Regions from separate parts of the Bacillus sp. BC05(2025) genome, predicted to be linked through region 1. Evidence: riboswitches for the same ligand, from Rfam matches in the RefSeq annotation. Region 1 holds a riboswitch; the other holds the start of a gene.
What was found. Region 1 has a riboswitch for S-adenosylmethionine ahead of ACZ76X_RS21885 (bifunctional O-acetylhomoserine aminocarboxypropyltransferase/cysteine synthase). Riboswitches for the same ligand answer to the same signal wherever they lie in the genome.

Region 1 (7,443 bases):
GGGGAGATACGGAAGGGATTCTTCATCATGCTACCGTTCCTTTAAAGGCTGGAGGAGAAAAATTTGGTTTGTTAAATGTGGCGAGCCCAGGTAAAACACATTTTTCAGAAGAAGAGCTAGTGTTGCTCCAATCAGTTGCTTTTCAAATTGGAACGGCTTTAAAACGAGCGAAGTTATATGAAAATGAGAAGCGAAGAGCGCATTATTATGTAAAGTTAGAACGGTTCATTCAAGTTTTAAGAACGATTCATCAAATTAATCTATTACCTGAAAAAGTTGTAAATCAATTAGGTGAAGTGTTTCAGTGGAATCAAATCGCATTCTTTATTAGGGAAGAAAAAGAATTATCCTTGCGGGCATCTTATTGCCAGGAAGAATTACAAGAGGATATAAAAGAAGCAGCGAAAGAAGCGTTAGAAAAAAGTGAACCTATTTTATTAAATCATCAAACCCATCATAAGGTAGCCTTTAATAGAACGATTATTGCTACACCAATACAGATTCAAAGTCATATATTTGGTGTTTTATGTGTTAGTTCAAATAATGGTGAATTTGATGTGAATACGATAGATGTACTTCAAGCAATAACAAATCATATTTCCTTTGTAATAGAAAATATAAGATTAAATGAGCAACGACGTGAACTTGTACGAATGGAAGAAAGAAACCGATTAGCAAGGGATTTACATGATTCAGTTTCACAAAAATTATTTTCATTAACCTTTATGACAAAAGGTGCTGAGGCGGTTTTAAAAGATCAAAATGAAAAGGTAGACCAATCTTTGCATGAGATGCGTGAATTAGCGCAAGGAGCTTTAAAGGAAATGAAGACGTTAATTTGGCAATTACGTCCAGCTGGTTTAGAGAAAGGATTACTACCAGCTTTAAAGCAGTACGGTGAAAACTTGGGACTGAAAATTAGGGAACAAGTTACAGGTGTCCGTGATTTGCCACGCGTAGTAGAGGAAGCGCTATGGAGAATTGGACAAGAAGCTTTAAATAACGTAAGCAAACATGCGAATGTTAGAGAAGCGACGATTTATTTCAAAGTGACGGAGAAGAATGTATCATTGGAAATAGTCGATCAAGGAAACGGCTTTGTAGAAAAGGATATAAAAGAGAAGAAATCACTTGGCATGACTACGATGCGAGAAAGAGTGGAATTAGTCGGTGGAACAATTAAAATTATAAGTGGTAAGAAAAGAACAAGTGTAAAAATAAGCGTACCATTATGATGTGAAAATGAGGGAAGTTCGTGAATATAAAAGTATTGTTAGTCGATGATCATACAGTTGTTTTAAAAGGATTGGCATTTTTCTTAAGTACGCAGGAAGATTTAGAGTTAGTTGGAGAAGCAAGTAATGGGAAAGAGGCATTAGTGAAAGTAGGGGAGACAAATCCTGATGTTGTACTAATGGATCTATACATGCCTGAAATGGATGGTGTTGAGGCGACAGCGTGTATAAAAAAAGAATATCCAAATGTGAAAGTAATTGTATTAACTAGTTTTTCTGATCAGGCGCATGTTTTACCAGCATTAAGGGCGGGAGCAAGTGGCTATATTTTAAAAGATGTAGAACCGGATCAGCTTGTTGAAGCGATTCGAAGCGCATATAAAGGTAATATTCAATTACATCCCGATATAGCCAATGCCCTTCTCTCTCAAACGTTACCTGTGGAAGAAAAAGAAGAGGAACCTTCTATTCAAGTAGATGTGCTAACAGCAAGAGAAAATGAAGTGTTGCAACTCTTAGCGAAGGGGATGAGTAATAAAGAAATCGCTTCTGTTTTAGTTATTACAGAAAAAACGGTAAAAGCTCATGTCAGTAGTATTTTGAGTAAGTTGAATTTATCTGATCGTACGCAAGCGGCGTTATATGCAGTGAAAAATGGAGTCGTATAAGACAAAAGTCGTAAGACCTAGTTCGCCTTTAGAAGGTGGACTTTTTTTATGGAAAAATACGTCTATGTGAGGAAGAAATTGTCTTGATATAAAGATAAAATATGTTTGTAAGCAACAAAACAACAATTACAAGGGATACCTTTTTTGAAAGCATATAACAACATACGAGTGAGTAGTAGGAGGAAAAGGCAATGACAACAGTTTTATTTGTAAAAGCAAACAACCGCCCAGCGGAACAAGCAGTTAGTGTGAAATTATACGAGGCATTTTTAGCAAACTATAAAGAAGCACATCCAAATGATACAGTAGTAGAACTTGATTTATATAAAGAAGAATTACCATATGTAGGCGTAGATATGATTAATGGTACATTCAAAGCAGGTAAAGGATTTGATTTAACGGAAGAGGAAGCAAAAGCAGTAGCGGTTGCTGATAAGTATTTAAATCAATTTTTAGAAGCTGATAAAGTCGTTTTCGGTTTCCCATTATGGAACTTAACGATTCCAGCAGTATTGCACACATATATTGATTATTTAAACCGAGCTGGTAAAACGTTTAAATATACGCCAGAAGGCCCAGTTGGTCTAATTGGAGATAAGAAGATTGCATTATTAAACGCGCGCGGCGGCGTATATTCTGAAGGCCCAGCAGCCGAAGTAGAAATGGCTGTTAAATATGTAGCAAGCATGATGGGCTTCTTCGGTGCAACAAACATGGAAACAGTAGTTATTGAAGGACATAATCAATTCCCAGATAAAGCAGAAGAAATCATTGCAGCGGGTCTTGAAGAAGCAGCTAAAGTAGCAAGCAAATTTTAATTGAAAACAGAATCGTCACTCGAACAAAGTAGCATTAACAGATTAGCGTTAATGCTACTTTTTTATATTTTCAGTTCGTCAGCTAGTTTTTCCAATTGCATTCGATCTTGTATGTAATAGGTTCTTCCGTCTTTTTTTAAATAATGTTGTTGGCAAAACTGGTTTAATACATATAAAAGATGGCGGTAGCTGACATTTAAATATTCCGAGACCTCGGTATGTTTTTCTGTATAACTGTTATTTTGTTCTGTTAATAGAATAAACGCTGCTAAACGGTTTTCGAATGGGTAACTATTATTTTTAGCGTAACTTTCTGTTCGGGTAATTGTTTTTTTACCGATAAATTTGCATAGTTTCTGTAGAAAGATAGCATCTTGTAACAAAAGATGCTGACAATCTTTAAGAGGAAGCGCTAAGCATATACAATCTTCGATTACTTCCACCGTTTTCGTGACGGATTCCACGCCAATTAATCCTAATTCTCCAATGAACGAAGGTGCTTGAATAAAGTTAATTAAGGAGATCTTTCCGTTTTTGTGACTCATATATATTTTTGCTTTCCCGGAAATTAAGTAATAAAGATAAGGAACATGAACCCCTTCATTACATATCTTTTCTCTCTTCTGAAAGGAATGTAGTTCAGCATACGGTAAGATGTCAAAAGAAAAGAGAGTATGGAAATTGTAAGTTTGTATGTAATGAGAGATTTCTTCGCTATTTTTGCTGACTTTCATATTTTCACCTCATACTTAGTATGAGATATCTCCTATTATTTTTACAAGAAAGAATGATACGATTTACTTAAATTTGTTTTTGTAGAAAAGAGAGTGTGAGGGGTTTATGAAAAAATACAAAACACTATTATTTGATGTAGATGATACATTGTTAGACTTTCAAAAGGCGGAGAAAGAGGCGTTACGTATGCTGTTTGAAGAGAAAGGGATTCCTCTAAGTAGAGAAGTTGAAGCGCGGTATAAAAAAGTTAATAAAGGTCTTTGGACTGCTTTTGAAGAAGGTGAAATAAATCGTGATGAAGTCGTAAATACACGATTTTCGATTTTGTTTAAAGAATACGGGGAAGAAGTAGATGGGATATTATTCGAAAATAATTATCGTAACTACTTAGAGGAAGGGAATCAACTCATACAAGGTGCATTTGAATTTATAAATCAAATTCAAGGGGAGTATGATTTATATATAGTGACAAACGGTGTTTCTAAGACGCAAGATAAACGTTTGCGTAATGCAGGATTACATTCAATGTTTAAAGATATTTTTGTTTCTGAAGATACAGGTTATCAAAAGCCAATGAAGGAGTATTTTGATTATGTTTTTGAGCGAATTCCCAATTTTTCTCCTGAAGAAGGGCTCATTATTGGGGATTCGTTAAGCGCTGATATAAAAGGTGGATATGTAGCAGGAATTGATACTTGTTGGTTTAATCCAGAGAAAAAATCAAATCATAGTGAGATTGTACCAACATATGAAGTGCAAAATTTTGAAGAGTTATATGCATTATTGAAGCAACGTTTGTAATGAGAATGGGCAGTGGAACTTTTGTCCCTACTGCCTATTTTTTAAATTTGTAGTTTCGTTATGTTTTGGAAGTGGAAATACATTTCCGATAGCAGCTGCACCAAGCATTGGTAATAGTAAATTAAGCGGAGGTTTTAAAAGGTCTTTTTCAAATGGATATAGAATATATTTCTTTTATTATGTACATCAAATTCTTTGTAGTTAATTTAGAACATTCAGAAAAACAGATTGACATTAGGAAATTATTGCTATAAAATCAACGGTAATTGCATAGTCTTATCAAGAAAAGGTGGAGGGACAGGCCCGATGAAACCTTGGCAACAGCCGTATAACGGAATTGTGCCAAATCCTGCAGGTAATATCCTGAAAGATAAGAAAGAGCCTTTAGAGCGTGTTTTCAAACTGCTCCTTTCTTGTTTTCAGGAAAGGAGCAGTTTTTTATTTTGTATAAAAAGAAAGGAGAATGAGAGATGGGAGAATCATGGGGAAAAGGAACAATTTGTGTGCAAGGTGGCTATACGCCAAAGAATGGTGAACCGCGGGTTTTACCACTTTATCAAAGTACAACGTATAAATACGATACTTCGGATGATTTAGCAGCCTTATTTAACTTAGAGGCGGAAGGGTATATATATACGCGTATTGGAAATCCTACTTTAGCTGCATTTGAGCAAAAGCTAGCGGATTTAGAGGGTGGTGTAGGAGCTGTTGCAACGGCTTCTGGGCAGGCTGCTATTATGCTTGCTGTTTTAAATATTTGTAGTAGCGGAGACCACTTGCTTTGTTCTTCCACAGTTTATGGCGGGACGTTTAATTTATTTGGAGTGAGTTTGCGTAAGCTTGGTATTGATGTTACATTCTTTAATCCGAATTTAACTGCTGATGAAATTGTGGCCCTTGCTAATGATAAGACGAAACTCGTTTATGCAGAATCGCTAGGAAATCCAGCGATGAACGTTTTAAATTTCAAAGAACTTTCAGATGCAGCGAAAGAGTTGGAAGTGCCTTTTATCGTGGATAATACATTAGCAACTCCTTATTTATGCCAAGCATTTGAACATGGAGCAAATATTATCGTTCATTCTACGACGAAATATATTGATGGTCATGCGAGTTCGTTAGGTGGCATTGTCATTGACGGAGGGAACTTCGATTGGACAAAAGGGAAATATCCTGAACTAGTTGAACCGGATCCAAGTTATCACGGCGTAAGTTACGTTCAAAATTTTGGTGCAGCAGCTTATATTGTGAAGGCACGTGTTCAATTATTAAGAGACTACGGAAACTGTATGAGCCCATTTAATGCGTATATTAGCAATATCGGTTTAGAAACACTGCATTTACGAATGGAGCGTCATAGTGAAAATGCTCTTGCAGTTGCTAAGTGGCTTGCTAACCACGATCGTATTGAATGGGTGAATTATCCGGGATTAGATAGTAATGAAAATTATTCGTTAGCACAAAAGTATTTGAAGAAAGGTGCTAGTGGGGTTTTAACATTCGGCATTAAGGGAGGATTAGAAGCAGCGAAAGAATTTATCGCAAATGTAAAACTAGCAACTCTCGTAACGCATGTAGCTGATGCGCGAACTTGCGTTATACATCCCGCTAGTACAACGCATAGACAATTAAGTGCTGAAGATCAACGTCTAGCTGGTGTTACATCAGATTTAATTCGTTTATCGGTTGGTATAGAAGATGTTTCTGATATTATTGCCGATTTAGAAGCAGCGTTAGTCGGAGGCAAACAACATGCCAATCATAATTGATAAAGATTTACCAGCTCGCAAAGTGTTGCAGGAGGAAAATATTTTTGTAATGACGAAGGAGCGAGCAGAGACACAAGATATACGGGCTTTGAAAATTGCTATATTAAATTTAATGCCTACAAAGCAAGAAACAGAAGCGCAATTACTTCGTTTAATTGGCAATACACCGTTACAATTAGATGTTCATTTACTTCATATGGAATCACATTTATCCCGTAATGTAGCACAGGAACATTTAACGAGTTTTTATAAGACATTCCGTGATATTGAGAATGAGAAATTTGATGGACTGATTATTACAGGAGCGCCAGTTGAAACCCTTTCCTTTGAAGAGGTAGATTATTGGGAAGAGCTTAAACGTATTATGGAGTATTCAAAAAAGAACGTAACATCTACGCTTCATATTTGCTGGGGAGCACAGGCTGGTTTGTATCATCATTATGGCGTTCCAAAGTATCCTCTTAAGGAAAAAATGTTTGGTGTATTTGAACATGAAGTGCGTGAGCAACATGTGAAACTGTTACAAGGGTTTGATGAGTTATTTTTTGCCCCGCATTCTCGTCATACGGAAGTACGAGAGAGTGACATTAGAGAAGTGAAAGAGTTAACGTTATTAGCAAACTCTGAGGAAGCGGGTGTTCATCTTGTTATTGGGCAAGAAGGAAGACAAGTGTTTGCGCTCGGTCACAGTGAATATAGTTGTGATACGTTAAAGCAAGAATATGAACGAGATCGTGAAAAAGGGTTAAATATTGATGTGCCGAAAAATTATTTTAAGTATGATAATCCAAATGAAAAACCGCTTGTAAGGTGGAGAAGCCATGGAAATCTATTATTCTCTAATTGGCTAAATTATTACGTGTATCAAGAAACCCCTTATGTATTATAAAAAAAGATTGTGTAACACGTGGCAACGTTTTCTTTGCAATGGTTAACTTATATTTTTCCGAATGTTCTAAAAACATTGTTTTTCAGATTTTTTACTCATATAATTTCATCTAAACACAATTTTTAAGGGGTGGACAGTATTATGAAAGAAATTCAAGTTGGTTTATTAGGTCTTGGGACAGTTGGTAGCGGTGTAGTTCGTATCATTACAGATCATCAAGAGCGACTCATACACCAAGTAGGTTGTCCTGTAAAAGTAACGAAAGTACTAGTACAAAATATTGAAAAAGAGAGAGAAGTAGAGGTACCTTCTACTCTATTAACGCAAAATGCAAATGAAATTTTAGATAATCCAAGTATTGATGTTGTCATCGAAGTGATGGGTGGCATTGATGACGCAAAATCATATATTTTACAAGCTTTACAAAGCGGGAAGCATGTTGTGACTGCCAATAAAGATTTAATGGCGTTACATGGAGCGGAACTCTTAGCGGTAGCAAAAGATAATAAAGCAGATTTGTTTTATGAA
Region 2 (7,443 bases), on a different contig from region 1:
TAGACTTGTAATAAAAACCCATAAAAATTAATATATGGTTATACAGTATTTTAACTGTATAGTGATTTTAAGAAATTCCCCTTAAAATCAACTTACTCACATACCTTTATACAGTAATTGTTCCCCAATTTCTGTATACCAAAAAACCTTTCATTCATTTGAAAGGTCTTTTTGAGCCTGCATATATTCTTCTTTCGTATTCACATTTATAAACCAATCCGCATTCGCTTGTACATCTTCACCAGCAATATATTTCATATTACATTGTGATAAAAGCTGGCCCATACTTCTTTTTTCTTCCTGAAGCAAAGTATAAATTCTTTCTTTCACACGGTTATGGTATGCTGCAAGTAACGGTTGTTTTCTTCCATTAACAATAGGTACAACCGCATCATATTCATTGCTCGTTTGCTCTAGCAAAATGGTAAACCATTCTTGTGAAACATTTGGCGCATCGCAAGGCATAATAGCGTACCAATCTGCTTCTATATATTCCATTCCTGATACAATTCCAGCAAGTGGGCCATTTCCTTTATAATGCGGAATATCTTCTATAACAGGAACTTGTACGAGTTGCTCTACTCGCTCTTTTAGATCAGAATGACTAATGACCACAACTTCTTGGAGCGCATTTGTCATCACTTTCACAATATGCTCAATAAAAGTACTACCTTGCCAGCTCGCTAACGCTTTCGGCTCACCGAATCGACTCGACATACCGCCTGCTAATACAATTCCAGCGTATTTACTCATTGGCGATGCAGCTCAAATGTAATATGACCTAATTCCGGTAAAATTAATTTATTCATCGCAAGGCGAACCGCTCCGCTAGACCCTGGCATGGAAAAGACAACTTTGCGCCCAATTGTACCGCCAATCGCTCTACTTAACATTGCGCTGCTTCCGATATCTTCTAAATAACTAATCATGCGGAACAACTCACCAAATCCGACAATTTCTTTATGTAATAACGCTGATACTGCTTCAATCGTCACATCACGCTTCGTAATACCAGTACCGCCATTTGTTAACACGACATCAACATCTTCCTGATGATAACCAGCTAACACCGCTTGCTGAATACTTTCTTTATCATCTTTTACAATTTCATAAGAGGTCACTGTATGCCCTGCTTCTTTTAATAATTCATGTAATAGTTGTCCACTCTTGTCCGTCTCTTCTGTACGTGTATCAGAAATCGTTACAATTTTGCAACGCACTTCTTTCGGTGCTTGTTTTTTATGTTCGGTTACGCTCATTTTATATCTTCCCTTTCCTAAAGTCTTTTCTTCATTTTATCATACCTATCTTTACACAATTATGTATGAAGCCGTTAATACAACATGATACAATATAAGTATATACAACTACAAAAAGGAAAATATACTTTCTTATACTCCTAGACTACACATCATTAGCTACTCTTTAAATCCTCTTATATTTTCCACATAGTAGATTTCATTTTAAATTACAAAATAATTTGGAGGTTCACTTACTATGGAACTTTATAAAAAACTCACAACAACATTCATCCTCTTATTCGTCGCTTCCATTACTGTCGGCTTTTCTCTAAAAGACGCAATTCCATACGCTACATTCGTAAGTATTATATTCGCAACACTATTTTTACTAAGCAGTGCCTTTTGTGCAGGTAAAGCACGTCAAATGAAAGGATGATTACATATGTTCAAGAAGAAACCAATCCTTTGTAAATCCTGCGGGAAAGAAATACAAACATATGAAAAAACGTGGATTCATATGCCATTTCCAGCGAGCGGTATGACTAATATAAGAAAGTATATTGAACTAGAAGGACACATTTATTGTAGCTCGTGTATTGAAATAATGAACAAAAACTAGTGAATACAAAAGGTGGGCTTATATTGTTTGAATCAAACCGTATCCAGTTACGAAAGTTTTCCGAAGATGATATTCTAACGTATTATAAATGGCATAATGATATAGACGTTATGAGTTCAACTACCCTTAACCTTGATAAATACTCCTTACAAGATACAGAAAAAATTTGCCAGCAATTTATTCATTCTTCAAACTCTAAGAGCTATATCATTGAAGAAAAAACGACGAACCTTCCAATTGGTATTACTTCTTTAATTCACATTGATTCGTATAATCGAAACGCTGAATGCATTATTGATATTGGTAAAAAGGATTACTGGGGGCAAGGTTATGGGAAGGAAGCTTTCACTTTATTATTGAATTATGCATTTTTAGAATTAAATTTACATCGCCTTTCTTTGCGAGTATTTTCTTTTAACGATAGAGCAATTAAATTATATAAATCACTCGGTTTTCAACATGAAGGAACTTGTAAAGAAGCTATATTCCGCAACGGCACTTGGCATGACATTGAACTCTTCGCTTTATTCCAACGTAATTATAAATAAAAAAAGCTTTGCGCTCACCGCGCAAAGCTTTTTTTCATATATTATAGACCAGCTTGCTCTTTTAAAGCAGCAGCTTTGTCTGTACGTTCCCATGTTAGATCTACATCAGTACGTCCGAAGTGGCCGTAAGCTGCTGTTTGTTTGTAAATTGGGCGACGTAAGTCTAGCATTTTAATAATACCAGCTGGGCGAAGATCGAAGTTGTTACGAACTAGTTCTACTAGTACGTCTTCAGATACTTTACCAGTGCCGAATGTATCAACTGAAATTGATACTGGTTGCGCTACACCGATTGCGTATGCAAGTTGTACTTCTGCTTTCTCAGCAAGACCAGCTGCTACGATGTTTTTCGCAACATAACGAGCTGCATATGCTGCAGAACGGTCAACTTTCGTTGCATCTTTACCAGAGAATGCACCGCCACCGTGGCGAGCGTATCCACCGTAAGTATCAACGATGATTTTACGTCCTGTTAAACCAGCATCACCTTGTGGTCCACCAATTACGAAGCGGCCAGTTGGGTTAATGAAGAATTTCGTTTCTCCATCGATTAATTCTGCTGGTACTACAGCTTTAATTACGTGCTCTTTTAAGTCGCGATCGATTTCTTCCCATGTAACATCTGGGTGATGTTGTGTAGAAATTACGATAGTATCAACACGTACTGGTTTACCATTTTCATCATACTCAACTGTAACTTGCGTTTTTCCATCTGGACGTAGGTATGATAATGTATCATTTTTACGTACTTCAGTTAAACGGCGAGCTAATTTGTGAGCAAGCGAGATTGGAAGTGGCATTAACTCTTGTGTTTCATTACATGCGAAACCAAACATTAAACCTTGGTCTCCTGCACCAATTGCCTCAATCTCAGCGTCAGTCATTTGACCTTCGCGTGCTTCTAGCGCTTGGTCAACACCCATAGCGATGTCAGCAGATTGCTCATCGATAGATGTTAAAACTGCACAAGTTTCTGCATCGAATCCGTATTTTGCGCGTGTGTAACCAATGCCTTGAATTGTTTCACGAACGATCTTTGGAATATCTACGTAAGTAGAAGTCGTAATTTCCCCCGCTACCAATACTAAACCAGTTGTTACAGTTGTTTCACAAGCTACACGTGCATTTGCGTCCTTTGATAAGATCGCATCTAAAATTGAATCAGAAATTTGGTCACAAATTTTATCTGGATGTCCTTCAGTTACAGACTCAGATGTGAACAGATGACGTTTTTTTGTCATGTGGTAAACCTCCCTACAGTAATTGTATATATTGTACGGAACTCATCCTTAATTTGCCACAGATTGCGACATACATTTATTCTCCCACACAAGCATACAGAAAAACCTTTCCTACTTTAATAGAGGAAAGGTTTAATTTGCTACTTGCATACTGCTTTTTGCCCTTCGCTCTTATCGTTCGAGACCTGTAGCCTCGCACAGGTTTTAGCACCTATTCACTTGTGTTTACCAATACAAGTGAGGTTGCTGGGCTTCATCGGGCCTGTCCCTCCGCCAGCTCGGGATAAGAGAGTATCCGTCCCAACCTATACTAAAGAAATGATATTCATTTGTCAATTAATATTCACATTTTCCTGAAAGTTTTTCTCAATACGCCTAAAATGAAATATTAATAAGGAAATAATGTATTCACACAAACAAAAAGAAATAAATAGTATACATTATTTATATAATTGTGTTATACTCTTGTTGGGGATTACGAGAAATATTTCATTAAATGAAAAGGATGGTATATAAATATGAGTACTGTGAATGTCCAAATTGGTTTACACGAATTATTGAACGGAAGCAATGCACAGATTCAACTAAGTGTTCCGCAATTAGTGGAAAAAGTATTAATGCGAAATGAAGGGAAATTAACTTCGACTGGTGCCGTTTCTGCTTCAACTGGAAAATATACAGGACGTTCTCCTAAAGATAAATTTATTGTGAAAGAAGCATCGGTTGCTGACAAAATTGCTTGGGGAGCAGTGAATCAACCGATTTCTGAAGAACATTTTAATAAATTATATACAAAAGTTTTAGAATACTTAAAAGAAAAAGAAGAGTTATTCGTCTTCAAAGGATTTGCAGGCGCTGACCGCAATTACCGCCTACCAATTCAAGTTATTAATGAATATGCATGGCACAATTTATTTGTACATCAATTATTCATTCGTCCAACTGAAGAAGAATTAACAACTCATGAATCAGAGTTCACAATTGTTTCTGCACCGAATTTCAAAGCTGATCCAGCTGTTGACGGTACAAACTCTGAAGCATTCATTATGGTTTCATTCGAAAAACGTATCGTACTAATTGGTGGTACAGAATACGCTGGAGAAATGAAAAAATCAATCTTCTCTATTATGAACTTCTTATTACCTGAACAAGATATTCTTTCTATGCATTGCTCTGCAAACGTAGGTGAAGAAGGCGACGTAGCACTATTCTTCGGTTTATCTGGAACAGGTAAAACAACATTATCTGCTGATCCAAACCGTAAATTAATCGGTGATGATGAGCATGGTTGGTCTGATAACGGTGTATTCAATATTGAAGGCGGTTGCTACGCAAAATGTGTAAACCTTTCTCACGAGAAAGAACCCCAAATTTTCGATGCAATCAAATTTGGATCTGTTTTAGAAAACGTTATCATTAATAACCAAACGCGTATCGCAGACTACAACGATACTACTTTAACAGAAAATACTCGTGCTGCATACCCTATGCATGCGATCGACAATATCGTGCTGCCAAGTGTTGCTGGACACCCAAATACAATCATTTTCTTAACTGCTGATGCATCTGGCGTATTGCCTCCAATCAGTAAGTTATCAAAAGAACAAGCTATGTACCATTTCTTAAGTGGTTACACTAGTAAACTAGCAGGAACAGAGCGCGGCGTTACATCTCCGCAAGCAACATTCTCAACTTGCTTCGGTTCACCATTCTTACCACTTGATGCATCTCGCTATGCTGAAATGCTTGGTGAAAAAATCGAGAAGCACGATGCGAAAGTATTCTTAGTAAACACTGGCTGGACTGGTGGCGAATACGGCGTTGGTAAACGTATGAACTTAGGTTACACTCGTGCAATGATTCAAGCAGCATTAAGCGGCGAACTTGCAAAAACTGAAACAGCTAAACATGACATCTTCGGTCTTGAAGTTCCACTTCACGTACCAGGTGTACCTGACGAAGTGTTAATGCCTGAACAAACTTGGGCTGATAAAGCTGCTTACAAAGCAAAAGCAATCGAGCTTGCGAACGAGTTCAAAGCGAACTTCAAAAAGTTCGACAGCGTTTCTGAAGATATTATTAACTTAGGCGGTCCAATCGCTTAAGTACAGACTTTCTGTTGGAATACTCCTTACTCATATGAATAAGTGTCGTGTAACCGTAAAGTTTCGCGTACTCACCGACAAAACCCAATGCGACTTAACGGTTATACACACTTACATAAAAAAGAAGCTTACGTTTTATACGTAAGCTTCTTTCTATATCTTCTCTCTTCATCTATGACTTGCATTGATAAATTACAGAAAATTCACTTTATAATCATCCACTTTTAATTTTTTTATGATAAAATTTACATATACAGGAAAGGATGAGACCTATGAAGAATTTCTCTCGTACAGGAAAAATTTTATTCAGTTACGGAGCGATCCAACTATTTTGGGGATTTGTAATGCTTAACGTTAATTTATTTGCGCATACAAGTGAAACGATAAAATATATTATTCTAATTTCCGGAATAATTTGTTGTATTATATCCACCTTTTTTAAAGAACATAAGAATCATACTAATACGTAATTTCATGTTAACTTATTTGAAGCAGCAACCTGCATTTTATGCAAAGTTACGCTTCCTGTTGTAATATCCGTCATCGTATCCCTTATTACAGATTAACCCATTTTCACACAGACAAATTACCTCTCTCTGGTTTCACATCGCATGGGACTAAAAAAATCTCTGACCACTTCTATCCGTGGCTGGATCATCTATTCCATCTAAAAAGAAGTCTTTTATCTTTTTATCTTTTTATCTTTTTATCTTTTTATCTTTTTATCTTTTTATCTTTTTATCTTTTTATCTTTTTAACTCTTCGTTAATTCTTTCTCATCTTTCATGCTATAGTATCCTAAATTAACAACAATTAAGAAATAACCGCCCATAATCCCTACTGCAAATGCCCACATAACCATATGGTGCTCAATTTCGTACATAATAATAGCACCTAAAATAGCAGCGGCAAAACGGTTAAACATACCGAGCGTCGGTGCTTTCGTTTTCTTTACGATACTATCTCCAAGCTTCTCAATTCGTCTCCCTAAAAGCCAAACACAATACATACTTACGATAAGTCCAATTCCTGCACCTAGAAAATGTGCTGAAAAAGGCGTTACCATCCAGCCGAGCAAAAGAATACCCAGTATATAATACGATTGAATCTTAAACGACCTTAATGACATACTAATCATGCTGTACCTCTCTTCGTTAGTTCTGATCTATCCAACAAAATTTTCTTTCAAATCCATATTCCTTAAACCCATTTCACTCAAATTAAAAACAACATAAACAGTATGTTTATGTTGTTTGAATGTTTTTAGAAAATAATATTATACAAGATTTTAAACATCATATTCTCATAATTTGTGACGTTTTTCCAAACATTTTTCGTCCATTTATGAAAAAAGTGATATCAATCTACGAACATACGGATATGATGTAATAAGCACACAAATAAAGGGGGCGTCTAATGATTTATTTCTTAATGGCTCTCATTCACCTCATTATCCCTGCACTTATTGGACTTTCATTGTATTGGTACACGAAAAATCATAGTATTTTCTACGCTGTCCTCGGTGTTCTTCTTCCAGGTATTATTCTTATCACACTCTTCCGTATTCCATTTTTAAACTTAATTCCACTTATTACTGCTATCTTATTTCTCGTCTTCTTACCAAAAATAAAAAAATAGGAAAGCAGATCATAAGTGATCTGTTTTCCTATTTTGATATAGGTTCTCCCG

Region 2: it holds a riboswitch for S-adenosylmethionine, as region 1 does, so the genes downstream of both, metK (methionine adenosyltransferase) here and ACZ76X_RS21885 (bifunctional O-acetylhomoserine aminocarboxypropyltransferase/cysteine synthase) in region 1, are expected to answer to the same signal.

Annotation. Positions count from the first base shown of each region.
Region 1 is NZ_JBWYRA010000008.1:108,289-115,731, reverse strand. Features, by position in the region: gene ACZ76X_RS21910 (GAF domain-containing sensor histidine kinase) at 1-1,235, shown strand, start outside; gene ACZ76X_RS21905 (response regulator) at 1,256-1,903, shown strand; gene ACZ76X_RS21900 (FMN-dependent NADH-azoreductase) at 2,095-2,721, shown strand; gene ACZ76X_RS21895 (transcriptional regulator YeiL) at 2,784-3,455, opposite strand; gene ACZ76X_RS21890 (YjjG family noncanonical pyrimidine nucleotidase) at 3,562-4,257, shown strand; SAM riboswitch class I at 4,531-4,634, shown strand; gene ACZ76X_RS21885 (bifunctional O-acetylhomoserine aminocarboxypropyltransferase/cysteine synthase) at 4,728-6,026, shown strand; gene metA (homoserine O-acetyltransferase MetA) at 6,010-6,915, shown strand; gene ACZ76X_RS21875 (homoserine dehydrogenase) at 7,057-7,443, shown strand, end outside.
Region 2 is NZ_JBWYRA010000010.1:66,811-74,253, forward strand. Features, by position in the region: gene ACZ76X_RS23700 (molybdenum cofactor guanylyltransferase) at 151-753, opposite strand; gene ACZ76X_RS23705 (MogA/MoaB family molybdenum cofactor biosynthesis protein) at 750-1,259, opposite strand; gene ACZ76X_RS23710 (hypothetical protein) at 1,498-1,677, shown strand; gene ACZ76X_RS23715 (hypothetical protein) at 1,684-1,860, shown strand; gene ACZ76X_RS23720 (GNAT family N-acetyltransferase) at 1,884-2,408, shown strand; gene metK (methionine adenosyltransferase) at 2,450-3,649, opposite strand; SAM riboswitch class I at 3,818-3,939, opposite strand; gene pckA (phosphoenolpyruvate carboxykinase (ATP)) at 4,168-5,754, shown strand; gene ACZ76X_RS23735 (hypothetical protein) at 6,027-6,224, shown strand; gene ACZ76X_RS23740 (ATP synthase subunit I) at 6,509-6,892, opposite strand; gene ACZ76X_RS23745 (hypothetical protein) at 7,171-7,392, shown strand; gene ACZ76X_RS23750 (DMT family transporter) at 7,421-7,443, opposite strand, start outside.